Regions from separate parts of the Streptomyces sp. NPDC031426 genome, predicted to be linked through region 2. Evidence: riboswitches for the same ligand, from Rfam matches in the RefSeq annotation. Region 2 holds a riboswitch; each other region holds the start of a gene.
What was found. Region 2 has a riboswitch for cobalamin ahead of ACZ5NH_RS34455 (CbtB domain-containing protein). Riboswitches for the same ligand answer to the same signal wherever they lie in the genome.
Positions count from the first base shown of each region.

Region 1: linked by a shared signal. The riboswitch ahead of ACZ5NH_RS21365 (cobalamin biosynthesis protein) and the one ahead of ACZ5NH_RS34455 (CbtB domain-containing protein) in region 2 are both predicted to bind cobalamin.
Region 3: linked by a shared signal. The riboswitch ahead of ACZ5NH_RS14965 (ribonucleoside-diphosphate reductase subunit alpha) and the one ahead of ACZ5NH_RS34455 (CbtB domain-containing protein) in region 2 are both predicted to bind cobalamin.

Region 1 covers NZ_JBVIJE010000009.1:318,475-324,006, forward strand. Annotated here, with positions in the region: gene cobN (cobaltochelatase subunit CobN) at 1-335, opposite strand, end outside; gene ACZ5NH_RS21360 (cobyric acid synthase) at 332-1,840, opposite strand; gene ACZ5NH_RS21365 (cobalamin biosynthesis protein) at 1,837-2,799, opposite strand; cobalamin riboswitch at 2,900-3,040, opposite strand; gene ACZ5NH_RS21370 (hypothetical protein) at 3,182-3,409, opposite strand; gene ACZ5NH_RS21375 (inorganic phosphate transporter) at 3,444-4,694, opposite strand; gene ACZ5NH_RS21380 (lysozyme) at 4,838-5,532, opposite strand, start outside.
Region 2 covers NZ_JBVIJE010000024.1:20,315-25,846, forward strand. Annotated here, with positions in the region: gene ACZ5NH_RS34435 (cytochrome ubiquinol oxidase subunit I) at 1-519, opposite strand, end outside; gene ACZ5NH_RS34440 (SDR family oxidoreductase) at 555-1,394, opposite strand; gene ACZ5NH_RS34445 (histidine phosphatase family protein) at 1,792-2,379, shown strand; gene ACZ5NH_RS34450 (CbtA family protein) at 2,445-3,197, opposite strand; gene ACZ5NH_RS34455 (CbtB domain-containing protein) at 3,219-3,440, opposite strand; cobalamin riboswitch at 3,477-3,615, opposite strand; gene ACZ5NH_RS34460 (alpha/beta hydrolase family protein) at 3,878-4,642, shown strand; gene ACZ5NH_RS34465 (LmrA/YxaF family transcription factor) at 4,732-5,001, opposite strand; gene ACZ5NH_RS34470 (GNAT family N-acetyltransferase) at 5,275-5,532, shown strand, end outside.
Region 3 covers NZ_JBVIJE010000006.1:379,325-384,856, reverse strand. Annotated here, with positions in the region: gene mctP (monocarboxylate uptake permease MctP) at 1-1,556, shown strand, start outside; gene ACZ5NH_RS14970 (GNAT family N-acetyltransferase) at 1,631-2,137, shown strand; cobalamin riboswitch at 2,190-2,314, shown strand; gene ACZ5NH_RS14965 (ribonucleoside-diphosphate reductase subunit alpha) at 2,440-4,809, shown strand; gene ACZ5NH_RS14960 (ribonucleotide-diphosphate reductase subunit beta) at 4,809-5,532, shown strand, end outside.

The DNA of each region.
Region 1 (5,532 bases), on a different contig from region 2:
AGGTTCGCGGGCCCGCCCTCGACCAGGTACTTCAGTGCCTCCGCCACCACACCGGCCGGCACCGACGACTCGGCCATCAACTCGGCGTCCGGTACGGCCTCGCCGCCCAGCAGCACGGTCGGGACGCCGGACGTCCGCAGCACGGCCAGCCCCTCCTCCCAGGCGCGCTTGCCGCCCAGCAGCCGTACGACGGCGAGGTCCGCGCCCTGGACGAGGCCCGGGAGTTCACCGGCGACATCCACCCGCGTCGGGTTGCCGATGCGGTAGTCCGCGCCGGAGGCCCGGGCCGCCAGCAGATCCGTGTCGGCGGTCGACAACAACAACACTGTGCTCATGCGGGCGCTCCCGGTGGAATGAAAGGCAGTCCTTGCGGCGCGCCCGACTCGATGAGCCGCCAGAGCGCGTCCGTGTCCGCGTGCTGTTCGATCAGGTCGCCGAGCCGGTCGAGCTGCTCCTCGCGCAGCGCGGCGAAGGAGGTGTCCGGCGCGGGCACGAAGCGGCGGCCCGCGGCGGCGGCCACCTCGCGCAGAAAGGCCCGGCGGAAGCCGTCCGACTCCAGCGAGCCGTGCCAGTGCGTGCCCCAGGTCTGGCCGACCCGGCAGCCGTCGAGGAAGGGATCGCCGCCGTCGATCGTGGCGACCCCGTGGTGGATCTCGTACCCCTCGACCCGCTCGCCGAGGGCCTCCCCGGACGGCCGGGTCAGGGTCTTCTCGCGGGCGAACCGCACCCGCAGGGGCAGCACACCGAGCCCCGGGACCTCACCGGCCCGCGACTCGACCTCGTCCTCGATGCGCTCGCCGAGGATCTGGAAGCCGCCACAGATGCCGAGGACCGGCCGCTGCTCGGCGGCCCGCCGGACGACGGCGTCCGCGAGGCCCCGCTGCCGCAGCCACTCCAGCGCCCGGACCGTGCCCCGGGTCCCCGGAATCACCACCAGGTCCGCGTCCGCCAGCTCCTCCGGCCGGTCCACGAACCGCACCACGACCCCGGGTTCGGCGGCCAGCGCATCGACGTCCGTGAAGTTGGACATCAGCGGGATCGCGCACACGGCGACCCGCAGCACGTCCTCGCCGACGGGCGGGGGCACGGCGGACTCGCGGACCGTGCCCCGCAGCGAGACCCGCAGCCCGTCCTCCTCGTCGATGCCGAGCCCGTGCCGGAACGGCAGCACGCCGTACGTACGCCGCCCGGTGAGGCCGTACAGCATCTCCAAACCGGGCTCCAGCAACGAGACGTCGCCGCGGAACTTGTTCACCAGGAAGCCGGCGACCAGTTCCTGGTCCTCCGGCGAGAGCAGGGCGACGGTCCCGAAGAAGGAGGCGAACACGCCTCCGCGGTCGATGTCCCCGACCACCAGCACGGGCAGCCGCGCGTTCCGCGCGATCCCCATGTTCACGATGTCCGTCCGCCGCAGATTGATCTCCGCAGGCGAGCCCGCGCCCTCACAGATCACCGCGTCATACGTGCCCCGCAACTCGGCCAGGCAGTCCAGCACCGTGCCGAGGAGCCTCTGCTGCCGCCCGCCGTGATAACCGCGTGCGCTCAACTCGCCCACCGGCCTGCCCAGCAGCACCACCTGGCTGCTCTGCTCGCCGCCCGGCTTGAGCAGCACCGGGTTCATCAGCGCGGTCGGCTCGATCCGGCACGCCTGGGCCTGCATGGCCTGGGCCCGCCCGATCTCCGCGCCCTCGCGGGTGACGAAGGAGTTGAGCGACATGTTCTGCGCCTTGAACGGCGCGACCTTCACGCCCTGTCGCACCAGCCACCGGCAGATCCCGGCCGTCACGACGCTCTTTCCGGCGTCGGAGGTGGTGCCGGCGACGAGGAGTCCCCCGTTCACTTCCCACGTCCCTTCAGACCCTTGACGTTCTTGGCGAGGGAGCGCGCGGCGACCGTGCCGCCGAGCGCGAGCAGGCCGACGCGGCGGGAGAGCCGTACGGCCCGGTCGATGTCGGTGCCCCGGACGGCCCGGCCGGTGTCCCCGTTCAGCACGGGCCGGTGCTCGACCCGGCCGCCGTAGGAGAGCGTTCCGCCCAGCCGGACGCCGAGAGCGCCCGCGAACGATGCCTCCACGGGCCCGGCGTTGGGGCTCGGATGCCGGTGGGCGTCGGCCTTCCAGGCGCGCAGGGCACCGCGCGGGTCGGGTCCGGCCGCGGCGGCGAGTACGGCGGTCAGCCGGGCCCCCGGCCAGCCGGCCAGGTCGTCGAGCCGGGCGGAGGCCCAGCCGTAGCGCCGGTAGCGGGGGGACCTGTGACCGACCATCGCGTCCAGGGTGTTGACGGCCCGGAAGCCCAGCAGCCCGGGCACCCCGGCAAGGGCGCCCCACACCAGGGCGCCCACGACGGCGTCGGAGGTGTTCTCGGCGACCGACTCGACCACGGCCCGGGCGATCCCGTCGGCGTCCAGCGCCTGCGGGTCCCGGCCGCACAGATGCGGCAGCCGCGCCCGCGCCGCCTCGACGTCCCCGGACTCCAGGGCGCGCCCGATCGTGCGGGCCTCCCGGGCGAGCGAAGTACCGCCCACGACCGCCCAGGTGGCGGAGGCGGTCAGTGCGACGGAGGCGGCAGGGGAGGGGCGTACGGCGCGTGCGGCCAGCGTGCCGAGTGCGACGGCGCCACCGGCGCACACGACGGTGTGCACGGCGCCCCAGCCGCGGTGGTCGTGCCACAACGCGCGGTCCACGGCAGCGGCCGCACGCCCGAACGCGGCGACCGGATGTCCGCGGCGCGGATCGCCGAGGAGCAGGTCACCGAGAAGGCCGGCGGCGGCGCCGTACGCGTAAGTGCGATCGGCACCCATCGGCTCAGCCGGCCGTGGGTACAGGAGCGGGCCTGGTACTGGTCCTTCGGCAGCCGGGCATGGCGATCTGTGTCCTCACTCAGGGTGTCCGCGCCCTGGTTCGACGAGATTCGGCGGTGAGAGTTCCTGGCTCCCGGGGGTTCTTCCCCGGTGACAGTGGCGGGACCGCGCCGGATTCGCACCGGCTTCCTCTCCTGCCGCCGTACATGGCCTGGGCAGTCCACCACGCGCTCCGAACGGCCGTCAACTTGCCGTTGACCTGCGCGGGGAGAGTGTGCCGATCCCCACATCGTGGGGCGCCCGTGACCCCTGGGCATGGCGAAGGCTCCTCTCCGTCAGGGACGGAGAGGAGCCTTCGGACTGCCCGGTTCGTGCCGCTCGGTCAGGACTTGGAGACGATGAGGTAGATGCCGTACGACACCGCCGCGGCACAGGCGGCGAAGCAGAGGTAGGCGCCGGTGACGGCGAGGGCGGCGGAGTTGCCCTGGGCCGCGGCCTTCTCGCGCCGGGCCAGACCGTTGACGCCGAGGGTGAACAGGGCCACCAGGCCCACCGTGAACACGAGGCTGACGCCGAAGACGGAGCCGAGGGCCGACCAGTCGATCTTCATGGGGTTGCTTCCTTGGTTACCAGTGTGGCCGGGGTCAGACGGTGGCGGCCGGCGGGGCGGCCTCGGGCGCGGCCTCAGCGGCGGCCGGGGAGAGGATCGTGGCCGTCAGGTCCTCGGTGATCGTGCCCGCCGGGGGCGGGGTCACCGCGGCGATGGCGGCGGTCACCACGCCGGCCGGCTCCTCGGGCACGTCGACGACGTTGGTGTGGTCGACGACCTCGCGGCGGGAGATCTTCCAGATCGTGACGCTCGCGGCGACCAGGAAGACGGCGACGACTGCGGTGCCCCAGTCACCCAGGTCCGTGACGGACTCGGCGCCCGCGCCGACCAGCGCGGCGGCCGGGAGGGTGAGCACCCAGGCGACGACCATGCGGGTCGCGGTGGACCACCGGACCACCCCGCCCTTGCGGCCGAGGCCCGCGCCCATCACCGAGCCGGAGACGACATGCGTGGTGGAGAGGGAGAAGCCCAGGTGCGAGGAGGCCAGGATGGCGGTCGCGGCGCTGGTCTGGGCCGCGAAGCCCTGGCGCGGCTCCAGGTCGGTCAGGCCCTTGCCCATGGTGCGGATGATCCGCCAGCCGCCGATGTAGGTGCCGAGCGCGATGGCCAGGCCCGCGGAGAGGATGACCCAGGTGGGAGGGTTCGAGCCCGGGGCGATGGCGCCGCCCGCGATCAGCGCCAGGGTGATGATGCCCATCGTCTTCTGGGCGTCGTTGGTGCCGTGGGCGAGGGAGACCAGGCCGGCGGAGGCGATCTGGCCGGCGCGGTAGCCCTTGCGGGTGGCCTCGCCCTCGGTCTTGCCGCCGATGCCGTAGGAGAACCGGGTGGCCAGCATCGAGGCGACGCCCGCCACGATCGGGGCGGCGACCGCGGGGAGCAGCACCTTGGTGACCAGGACGTCACCGTGCACCGCGCCGAAGCCGGCCGAGGCGACGGTGGCGCCGATCAGACCGCCCATCAGGGCGTGCGAGGAGCTGGAGGGCAGGCCCACCAGCCAGGTCAGCAGGTTCCAGAGGATCGCGCCGACCAGGGCGGCGAAGATGACCTCGGGACGGATGCCGGTCTCGTCGACGAGACCCTTGGAGATCGTGTTGGCGACCTCCACGGAGAGGAAGGCGCCCACCAGATTGAGGGCGGCGGACATGGCCACCGCGATCTTGGGCTTCAGGGCGCCTGTCGAGATGGCGGTCGCCATCGCGTTGGCGGTGTCGTGGAAACCGTTCGTGAAATCGAACGCGAGAGCGGTTACTACCACTATCGCGAGGATCAGCGAGAAGCTTTCCATTTACCCAGGCAATCGTTCGAGGTCATTGGCTGGACGACCGTAGGCAACCTGAGTGAACAGAAGGTGAACTGCGGCGGGCGCCAGGGTGTCTGAAGAGGTGGTTCGAGGTTCCGCTCGGCTCCGGCGGCCCAGGCGCCCCTTGACTACCAGCCCCGGGCGAAGGTCCGCAGTCGGCTCGTGGACCCGTTGAAGAGATTCTGGTCACCCGGCAGCCGGCCGTCCGCGTCGAACTGCCAGAACATCCAGTGCTGCCAACCACCCGGCAGCGGCCCCGGCCGCGAGGTGCCGTGCCGGGCGATCCACAGGGCGTGGCTCCCGGCGAAGGCGTGGCTGTTGCCGGTGCAGAGCCGCCACCACTCGGTCGTCGTGTAGATCACCGGGCGGCGGCCGGTCTCCAGCTCGATCTCGTCGCTGAAGGACTGGATCCAGCGGACCATCTGCGTCCCGTCCAGTCCGTAGCACTCGTCCTTCCTGTTGTACGGGTTGTCCTCGATGTCCAGCGCGGGCGGCAGGGTCCGGCCGTCCGCCACCCAGGCCCCGCCGTTCCGCACGAAGTACGCGGCCTGCCGGGCGCCGGAGGACCTGTCCGGCCGGGCGAAGTGGTACGCGCCCCGGTACAGGCCCGCCTCGTGCGCGCCCTCGTACTGCTGGGAGAAGTACGGGTTGCGGTAGTCCGTGGACTCGGTCGCCTTGACGTAGACGAACCGCGCGCCCGTCGACCGGGCGGTCGCCCAGTCGACGGGCTTCTGGTGGGACGAGACGTCGTGTCCCTGGGGCAGGCCCGAGGCGGCCGGTGCCGAAGGTCCGGCAGCCGCGGACGCGGTGCCCGTGAGGGCGA
Region 2 (5,532 bases):
CGGGTCGCCGGCGGCGTCGAGGGTGAAGCCCCGCGGGGTGTTCATCCACGAGTTGGCGGCCAGGATGCCGAAGGCGCCGAGCAGGGCCACGAGGGGCAGGGGGAGTCCGAGCAGGAAGTGGGTCCGGGAGGGAAGCCTCCGCCAGCCGTAGAGGTAGATGGCGAGGAGCACGGCCTCCAGGAAGAACGCCCAGGCCTCGACGCCGAACCCGATGCCGAAGACATCGCCCCACCGGCCCATCATGCCCGGCCACAGCAGCCCGAACTCGAAGGACAGCACGGTGCCGGTGACGACACCGATCGCGAACTGGACCGCCATGACGGCCGACCACCGGCGTGCCAGCAGCAGGGCGGTGGCGTCGTCACGGCGCAGACCGTAGCCATGGGTGATGAGTGTGATCAGTGGCAGCGCCACGCCGAGGGGTACCAGGACGATGTGCGAGGCCAGGGTGAAGGCCATCATCGATCGGGCCGGCAGCGTTTGCGCCGGCGCGTCCGCCAGCAGCAGGACCGTGTGCATATGAGCTGTCTCCGGAGGCCGACACGGGTGGTGGGTCAGCCGCCGGTGGCGAAGCCCGGGAAGAGCGTCATCCCGCCGTCGACGTACAGGGTGGTGCCGACGACGTAGTCCATCAGGTCGGACGCGAGGCCGACGACGGCGTGGGCGATGTCCTCGGGGTCGCCGATCCGCCTGTAGGGGATCAGCCGCATGAGGTCCTGTTGCGCCTCGGGGGTCTCCCAGGCGCTGCGGTTGATGGGGGTCTTGATGGCTCCGGGCGCGACCGCGTTGACCCGGATCCGTTTCGGGGCGAGTTCCTGGGCCAGGGTCGCCATCATCATCTGCACGCCGCCCTTGGACGACGCGTAGTTGACGTGACCGCTCCAGGGGATGATCTGGTGGACCGAGCTCATGCAGATGATCTTCCCGGCGGCACTCGACACTTCGGGGACGACCCCGCGGCGCAGGAACTCCTTGGTCGCCTCGCGGGCACAGAGGAACTGCCCGGTGAGGTTGACGTCCAGGACCTTCTGCCACTGGGCGAGGGTCATCTCCGTGACCGGCGCGTCCCGCTGCAGTCCGGCGTTGGCGACCAGGATGTCGATCGTGCCGAATTCCCGGACCATGCGGTCCATCATGGCGACGACCTGCTGCTCGTCTGACACGTCGGCCTCGTAGGCGGCCGCGCGGACCCCGAAGCCGGTGATCTCCTCGACCACCTTCTCGGCGTCCTCCCGGCCGGCCACGTAGTTCACCACGACATCGGCACCCGCCCGGCCCAGGGCGATGGCCGTCGCCCTGCCGATTCCGGAGTTCGCGCCGGTCACCAGTGCCTTCTGTCCCCGCAGCAGCTGGGCGGGGACCACGCCCTGGGGTGCGCCCTCGGTGGAACTCACGATGTCCTGCTCCTCCACTGCGTGCCCATGTCCGCCGGGTCCGTCGCCCGAAGGTCCAGGCATCACCGAAGCACCGCGCAGGGGCGGCGGCATCCCGGCGTGGACCGTCTTGCGCTGCCCGGCTGAGCATCTTCGCCCGGTCGGCTCCCTGCGCCGTGGCGGGTCAGCCCAGCCGCTCCAGCAAGTGGTCGCCCACGCGAAGGGCGTTCGCGATGGCCGTCAGGGACGGATTGACCGCGCCGATGCTCGGGAAGAAGCTCGTGTCGACGACGTAGAAAGACCAACGCCAGCAGCGGCTCGGCCGCCCGCGGGGAGGAACCCGTCCCGGCGCAGGCGGTGGCCGGCTCATCAGCCGGATCTTGTGCGTCGTTCGCCCATGCTGGTACCTCTGAACCACGTGACCAGCCGAGTTCTTCTCCTCTCCCCCGCCATGAGCGCGTCACTGCGGCAGGCCCGCTTCGACGACGGCGGCTCGATCGACGGCAGCGCAGCGGCACGTGCCCGCTCGGCGGCCGCAGCCCTGCCCTCCGCGGCCCGTGTCCTCGCCTCCCCCGGCATGCGCTGCCGGGAGACGGCCGCGGCACTGGGCCTCGACGGTGTGCCGGTACCGGAGTTGGCGGGTCTCGATGTGGGCCGCTGGCGCGGGCGCACCCTGGAGGAGGTGGGGGCCGCCGAGCCGGAGGCGGTGGGCCGCTGGCTCTCCGACCCCGAGTGCGCACCGCACGGGGGTGAGTCCGTGCGGGATCTGTGCCGGCGGGTCGCGCGGTGGCTGGCCGGCGCACAGGACCTGACGGGTCGTACGCTCGCCGTGGTCGAGCCGGAGGTGGTGCGGGCGGCGGTCGTCGACGCACTGGACCTGCCCGCGGCGCTCTTCTGGCGCCTCGACGTACCGCCGCTGACCCTGACCGAACTCAGCGGCCGGGCCGGGCGGTGGAATCTGCGTCTGGGGTGTCCGCTTGGCACGCCTACGCCGGAGGCTGACTAGGCAGGAGGGACGGCAGAAGGGCCCGGCGGACGGTTCCGCCGGGCCCCTCTGTCGTACGCGAGGAGTCAGTGCGCGGCCGGAACCGCTCGCCGCTTCGCGGCCGTCGCCGGCTTGGGGTTCAGCAGCCGTTCGGCCAACTCACCGAAGACCAGGCCGAATCCGGCCCACAGGGCGGTCTGGATCGCCAGTGCCGAGAGCCGGAAGCGCCACAGCAGGGTGGCCGGGAAGCCCTTGGGCACCTCGTTGACGACGGGCAGGAACTGGTACGCCAGGCCGATCACGACGGTGAACGCGACCACCGCGGCCACCGTGGCCCACCAGGTGCCCAGGCGCGGCGCGAGCCTTTTGCCCAGGAGGGTGGCGGCGACCGCGAGCAGGACACCGAGCAGCATCATCAGGAAGTACAGGGTGGTCCGCTTGCCGATGGTGTCGGGGTTGCCGACCGACGGCGGGTTGGCCGGGTACTTCAGGAACGGCACGACGTACACGGCGAGCAGCGCGCAGCCCGACAGCAGCAGTGCCGTGGCGCGCGGGCCGAAGCGCCCCACGCGGCCGAGGGCGAAGCTGAAGGCGAGCGCGGCGATGCCGCCGAATGCGACCCCGTAGACGAGGACACCGGTGGCGAGGCCGGCGGTCGACTGCAGGGAGCGGGAGACGGTCTCCATCTCGTGCTCGTGGGAGTGGGCCTGCTCGAAGCTGATCGCCTTGTCGACGTTCGGCTCACCGAGCACGTAGGCCACGACCAGGGCGAGCACGCCGGCCGCGAGGCCGGCGAGCATGCCCCGCACGAGAAGGTTCCGTACGGTTGCGGAGTTCATGGGCGCGCGGTGTTCGTCGCGTCAGTGGCAGGGGAAGCCCAGCAGGTGGCGGGCGTCGTGCACCCACTCGTGGACGTCCGTGCCGTTGAACACGGAGGTGGCGCCCTGCTCGGCGCCGACGAAGTAGAGCAGGACGAGCATGAGGATGCCGAAGAAGACCGCCCAGGGAGCAATCGCCTTCAGCGGCAGCTTGGCGGGAACGACGGGGATGGTGGCTGTCGGCTGGGCGACGGTCTGCGCCATGGCAGGACCTCCTCTGGGAGTTCGCGTCCCATCTCGGTGGTGCACAGGACGACGACCACGGGTCTGACTCACGAGCCCCTCGCGGGTCCCGCATACAGTGGCGCGACCGTGCCGGATTCCCACCGGCTTCCGTTTCGCCGTCGTCGATATCGGACCGACCGTACCGCGCCACGCGCGCATGGCCAAGACCGCCTCCCCGCCAAGTGATCTTCCTCTCCACCACGTGTGTCCGCGCGCCACACACGTGGCGGGAAAAAGGTTGGGCGGGCTGATCATCGGTCTGGTAGCTTGCGGTTGACCGTGATCAAGGCCGAGGAGGTGAGACCCATGAAGGCTGTATTCGTGTGGGTGCTCCCCCTCGTCGTCACGGTCGGGCGATCGACGTAGGTGTCGCCGGGAGCGCCTCGACACCAGGCACTCCCGAAAGGCAACACGCCATGACATCTTTGAAGTTCATCGCCGAGTCGTCCGTCAACGGCATGATCGAACGCGACTTCACCGTGGGCGAGGTCCCCGGTGTCCTCTGGTCCCCCGCCTCCGGCGCGGACCGTGCGCCCCTGGTCCTGATGGGCCATGGCGGCGGCAACCACAAGAAACATCCGGCGATGGCCGGTCGTGCCCAACTCCTGGTGAACGCTTGCGGCTTCCATGTCGCGGTCATCGACGCGCCCGGTCACGGCGACCGGCCGCTTACGGCACATGACGAGCAGGAGATCGCCGAGCTGTTCCGGGCGAGGGCGGCGGGCGAGCCGGAGGGCCCGATCGTCGTCCGCTACAACGCCCACCTGGCGGAGCTCGCCGTGCCCGAGTGGCAGGCGACCCTGGACGCCCTCCAGGAGCTTCCGGAAATCGGCGCCGACGGGCCGGTCGGCTACTTCGGCATCAACATGGGCACCGCGATCGGCGTGCCGCTGGTGGCGGTCGAACCCAGGATCACCGCCGCGGTCTTCGGTCAGCACTGGCCCGACGTCCTGGCGGAGAAGGCCAAGCAGATCACCGTCCCGATCGAGTACGACATGCAGTGGGACGACGAACACATCCCGCGCGAGGCCAGTCTGGCGCTGTTCGACGCCTTCGCCTCGACGGAGAAGACCCTGCACGCCAACGCGGGCAGGCACAAGGAGCTGCCCCGGTTCGAGGCCGCCAGCGCGGTCCGGTTCTTCGCCCGGCATCTCGGCCGAACGGCCCCCGTGCCGGCCTGACATGAGCGGTGGCGGCGCCCGGCCTGCCGGTCGGGTGCCGTTGCCGTGCCCCGGGCCGGGGCTGTGCGTCCATGCGCGGCCCCGAGCCGTCAGGCCGTGCGAGTGACCGCGTCGGTGAGCAGCGTTTCGACTTTCCGGGCGACCCGGTCGAGGGGCAGCATGCTGCGCTGGGCGCGGCACATGACGATGGCGCCCTCGACGGACGCCACGACGACGGACGCGAGAACGGGCGCCCGGCAGCCGGGATCGGCGCCGTGCGCCGCGAGCGCCTCGGTCAGCAGCCGCTGCCAGTCCTCGAACACTCCGGCGGCGACCCGGGCCGGTGGGATCTCCTCGGCCGGCGGTTCGTCGACGGACACGGCCGGCACGGGGTAGCCGGCCCGGAACTCGCTGTCGACGACGCCGCCGCGCCACAGGCCAGAAGGGCGCGGGTCCGGCGACCGGACGGGCTCCGGCCGCGTGGACCCCGCCCGTGTCGTCTCCCACGTCTTCGATCGGGAGCAACTCCCCGAGGCCGTGCCCGAGAAACGCCTCCAGCCCGTCTTCGTCCGCGCCGACGGCTGAGCACATCCCGACCGCCCCGGCCGAAAACCGGGTGCGGACTGTCGGCGCCGTGGTGTGGGATCGGGCGTATGGCGATCGTGCTGGGCATGCCGGGAGTCGACGGGCTGAGCGAAGCTGTGGGTGTGCTGCGGGAGTGGCAGTACGACGAGGCGCCGATGCAACTGCATCCGGGCGATCTGGGCTGGTTCTGGCGGTTCGGCGCGGAGGCGACGGCCGCGGCAGTCCGGACCTGGCGCCGGGACGGACGGATTCTCGCCATCGGGCTGCTGGACGGTCGCGATCTGCTGCGGCTGACGACGGCACCGGACGCCCAGCGGGACGAGGAG
Region 3 (5,532 bases), on a different contig from region 2:
TCCTCGCCGCCCGCTGGCGCAGGGCCGAGAACGAGCACTCCCTGGACGAATGGGGCCTGGGCGGACGGTCGTTCGGCACCTGGGTCACGTGGTTCCTGCTCGGCGGCGACCTGTACACCGCGTACACCTTCGTCGCCGTACCGGCGGCGATCTACACGGCGGGCGCGGCCGGCTTCTTCGCCGTGCCGTACACGATCCTGGTCTACCCGCTGATCTTCACGTTCCTGCCGCGCCTGTGGTCGGTCTCGCACCGCCACGGGTACGTCACCACCTCCGACTTCGTCCGGGGCCGCTTCGGCTCCAAGGGCCTGTCGCTGGCGGTGGCGCTGACCGGCATCCTGGCGACGATGCCGTACATCGCGCTCCAGCTCGTGGGCATCCAGGCGGTGCTGGACGTGATGGGCGTCGGCGGGGACAGCAGCACCAACTGGTTCGTACGGGACCTGCCGCTGCTGATCGCCTTCGGCGTGCTGGCGGCGTACACCTACTCCTCCGGTCTGCGCGCCCCCGCCCTGATCGCCTTCGTGAAGGACACGCTGATCTACATCGTCATCGCGGTGGCGATCATCTACATCCCCATCAAGCTGGGCGGCTTCGACGACATCTTCGCCAAGGCGGGCCACGCGTTCAGTCAGGTCAACCCGGTGACGGGCAAGCCGCGCGGCGCGCTCGTGCCCCCGGAGGCCGGACAGTGGACGTACGCCACCCTGGCCCTGGGCTCCGCACTCGCGCTCTTCATGTACCCGCACTCGATCACCGCGACCCTGTCCTCCAGGAGCCGTAACGTGATCCGCCGCAACACCACGATCCTGCCGCTGTACTCCCTGATGCTCGGCCTGCTCGCGCTGCTGGGCTTCATGGCGATCGCGGCCGGGGTCAAGGTCACCAACGGCCAGCTGGCCATCCCCCAGCTGTTCGAGAACATGTTCCCGGACTGGTTCGCGGGCGTGGCCTTCGCGGCGATCGGCATCGGTGCCCTGGTCCCCGCGGCGATCATGTCGATCGCCGCGGCGAACCTCTTCACCCGCAACATCTACAAGGACTTCATCAAGCCGGACGCCACGCCGAAGCAGGAGGCCCAGGTCTCCAAGATCGTCTCCCTGCTGGTGAAGGTCGGCGCCCTGGTCTTCGTCCTCACCATGGACAAGACGGTGGCGATCAACTTCCAGCTGCTGGGCGGCATCTGGATCCTGCAGACCTTCCCGGCCCTGGTCGGCGGCCTGTTCACCCGCTGGTTCCACCGCTGGGCGCTGCTGGCCGGCTGGGCGGTCGGCATGGCGTACGGCACGGTCGCCGCGTACGGCGTCGCCTCCCCGACCCAGAAGCACTTCGGCGGCTCGGCGAAGGAGATCCCCGGCATCGGCGAGATCGGCTACATCGGCCTCACGGCCTTCGTCCTCAACGTCGTGGTCACCGTGGTCCTCACCGTCGTCCTGAAGGCCGTGAAGGCCCCCGAGGGCGTCGACGAGACCAAGCCGGAGGACTACACGGCGGACGCGGGCGACCCGGGGGTGCAGGTGGAACTGCCGCCGGCGACCGCGGGCGCCGGTCACTGAGCGACTGCCGTACGACGGGCCGCCGGAGGAAATCCGGCGGCCCGTCGTCGTACCGCTCCGGCAGACTCGACGCCATGGACATCGTGATCCGGCCCGCGCACCCCGGCGACTACGACGCCCTCGGCGAGATCACCGCCCGGGCGTACCTGGACGACGGACTCCTCGACTTCGGGGAGAGCGACTGGTACCTGGGCGAACTGAGAGACGTGGCCAAGCGAGCGGCCGCGGCACAGGTACTCGTGGCCGTCCGGAACGGCACCCTCCTCGGCGGAGTCACCTTCGTGCCGTCCCCCGGCCCCATGGCCGACATCGCCCGCCCCGCAGAGGCCGAGATCCGCATGCTGGCGGTCGCGCACGCGGGACGGGGACAGGGTGCGGGCGAGGCCCTCGTCCGGGCCTGCATCGACCGCGCACGGGCCACCGAGGGCTGCCGGGCCGTCGTCCTGTCGACCCAGCGCACCATGCACGCCGCCCACCGCATCTACGAGCGCCTGGGGTTCGTCCGCGTCCCCGAACGCGACTGGAACCCGCTCCCGGAACTCGCCGACATCACTCTCCTCACCTACAAGTTGACGCTCTGACACCGTCACGACACAACATCTGGGGGTGACACGACAGCCCGACACTAGATGTATGCTCATGCTCGCTGTCGTCGCAGGGGAATCCGGTGCGAATCCGGAACTGTCCCGCAACGGTGTACTTGTGCGCGTCTGCGCTCAGGAGTCAGTCCGAGGACCTGCCGGCAGCGCACCCGGCCGTCCGGTTCGGGTGCCCTGAGACGTCCGGGCCTCGTGGGATGGGCCGGTGGACGCGACGCCGTGTGCGCTCGTGGTTGCCCCCTGCCCTCGGCAAGGCCCCCGTGCCCAGCGAGGGAGAGCCCCACGTGACCATCGCGCCAGCAGATCCGGCTTCAGCCAGCGGCCTGGAGACCGACGGTCCCGGTGCCGCGCTGCTGCGGACCCTGACCCAGCTGACCGTCGACCTCCCCGACGCCGACCCCGGCCGGGTCGCCGCCGCCGCGCTGCGCGGCCGGTCCGCCCGGGCCGACGAGGCGGAGTTGCGCGAGCTGGCCACCGAGGCCGCCGCCGGGCTCATCTCCGAGGACCCCGCCTACTCCCGGCTGGCCGCCCGGCTGCTGACCATCTCCATCCGCGCCGAGGCCGCCTCGCAGGGCGTGACATCCTTCACCGGGTCCGTGACCGTGGGGCACCGCGAGGGGCTCATCGCCGACCGCACCGCCGAGTTCGTACGGTTGCACGCCGAGCGGCTCGACACGCTGATCGACGCGGCCGGCGACGACCGCTTCGGCTACTTCGGCCTGCGCACCCTGCACAGCCGCTATCTCCTGCGGCACCCGATCACCCGCAAGGTCATCGAGACGCCCCAGCACTTCATGCTGCGGGTCGCGAGCGGCCTGGCCGAGGACGACACGACCCGCTCCGTGGACGAAGTGGCCGCGCTCTACGGGCTCATGAGCAGGCTCGACTACCTCCCGTCCTCCCCCACGCTCTTCAACTCCGGCACGCGGCACCCGCAGATGTCGTCCTGCTACCTCCTCGACTCCCCGCTGGACGAGCTGGACTCCATCTACGACCGCTACCACCAGGTGGCCCGGCTCTCCAAGCACGCCGGAGGCATCGGTCTGTCGTACTCCCGGATCCGCAGCCGGGGTTCGCTGATCCGCGGCACCAACGGGCACTCCAACGGCATCGTGCCGTTCCTGAAGACCCTGGACGCCTCGGTGGCCGCCGTGAACCAGGGCGGCCGGCGCAAGGGCGCGGCCGCGGTCTACCTGGAGACCTGGCACTCCGACATCGAGGAGTTCCTGGAGCTGCGGGACAACACCGGTGAGGACGCCCGCCGTACGCACAACCTGAACCTCGCGCACTGGATCCCGGACGAGTTCATGCGCCGGGTCAACGCCGACGAGCAGTGGTCGCTGTTCTCCCCGTCGGACGTGCCGGAGCTGGTGGACCTGTGGGGCGAGGAGTTCGAGGCCGCCTACCGCAAGGCGGAGGAAAAGGGCCTCGCGAAGAAGACCATGCCGGCCCGTGAGCTGTACGGCCGGATGATGCGCACCCTCGCGCAGACCGGCAACGGCTGGATGACCTTCAAGGACGCGGCCAACCGCACCGCCAACCAGACGGCCCTGCCGGGGCACGTGGTCCACTCCTCCAACCTCTGCACGGAGATCCTGGAGGTCACGGACGACGGGGAGACGGCGGTCTGCAACCTGGGGTCCGTGAACCTGGGTGCCTTTGTCGACACGACGACCGGTGACCTCGACTGGCAGCGGCTGGACGACACCGTCCGCACCGCCGTCACCTTCCTGGACCGCGTGGTCGACATCAACTTCTATCCGACCGAGCAGGCGGGACGGTCGAACGCCAAGTGGCGTCCCGTCGGTCTCGGCGCGATGGGTCTGCAGGACGTCTTCTTCAAGCTGCGCCTGCCCTTCGACTCGCCGGAGGCCAAGGCCCTGTCCACGCGGATCGCCGAGCGGATCATGCTGGCCGCGTACGAGGCCTCCGCCGACCTGGCCGAGCGCAACGGCCCGCTGCCGGCCTGGGAGAAGACCCGTACGGCCCAGGGCGTGCTGCACCCCGACCACTTCGGTGTCGAGCTGTCCTGGCCGGAGCGCTGGGCGGCGCTGCGCGGCCGTATCGCCGAGGTCGGCATGCGCAACTCCCTGCTGCTGGCCATCGCGCCCACCGCCACCATCGCCTCCATCGCGGGCGTGTACGAGTGCATCGAGCCGCAGGTGTCGAACCTGTTCAAGCGCGAGACGCTGTCCGGTGAGTTCCTGCAGGTCAACTCCTACCTGGTGCAGGACCTGAAGGAGCTGGGCGTGTGGGACGCCCGCACCCGTGAGGCGCTGCGGGACAGCAACGGCTCGGTGCAGGACTTCGCGTGGATTCCGGCCGACGTACGGGCGCTGTACCGCACGGCGTGGGAGATCCCGCAGCGCGGCCTGATCGACATGGCGGCGGCCCGCACCCCGTTCCTGGACCAGGCGCAGTCCCTGAACCTGTTCCTGGAGACGCCGACCATCGGCAAGCTCTCCTCGATGTACGCCTACGCCTGGAAGTCGGGCCTGAAGACGACGTACTACCTGCGCTCCCGCCCGGCGACCCGCATCGCCCGCGCCGCCCAGGCGCAGACCGCCGCCGGCATCCCCGTCCAGCAGGTCGCCGACCCCGACGCGGTCGCCTGCTCCCTTGAGAACCCCGAGTCCTGCGAGGCCTGCCAGTAATGTCCAACCGTTCCCAGAACCTTCTCGACCCGGGCTTCGAACTCACCCTGCGCCCCATGCGCTACCCGGACTTCTACGAGCGCTACCGCGACGCGATCAAGAACACCTGGCACGTCGAGGAGGTCGACCTCCACTCGGACGTCGCCGACCTCGCGAAGCTGACGCCCGAGGAGCAGCACCTCATCGGCCGCCTGGTCGCCTTCTTCGCGACCGGTGACTCGATCGTCGCCAACAACCTGGTGCTGACGCTCTACAAGCACATCAACTCCCCCGAGGCACGGCTCTACCTGAGCCGTCAGCTCTTCGAGGAGGCCGTGCACGTCCAGTTCTATCTGACGCTCCTGGACACCTACCTGCCCGACCCGGACGACCGCGCGGCGGCCTTCGCCGCGGTGGAGAACATCCCCTCCATCCGCGAGAAGGCCGGGTTCTGCTTCAAGTGGATCAACGAGGTCGAGAAGATCGAGCGGCTGGAGACGAAGGCCGACCGCCGTCGCTTCCTGCTCAACCTGATCTGCTTCGCCGCGTGCATCGAGGGCCTGTTCTTCTACGGCGCGTTCGCGTACGTCTACTGGTTCCGCAGCCGGGGTCTGCTGCACGGTCTGGCCACCGGCACCAACTGGGTGTTCCGCGACGAGACGATGCACATGTCCTTCGCCTTCGACGTGGTCGACACCGTCCGCAAGGAGGAGCCGGAGCTGTTCGACGAGGAGCTGGGGCAGC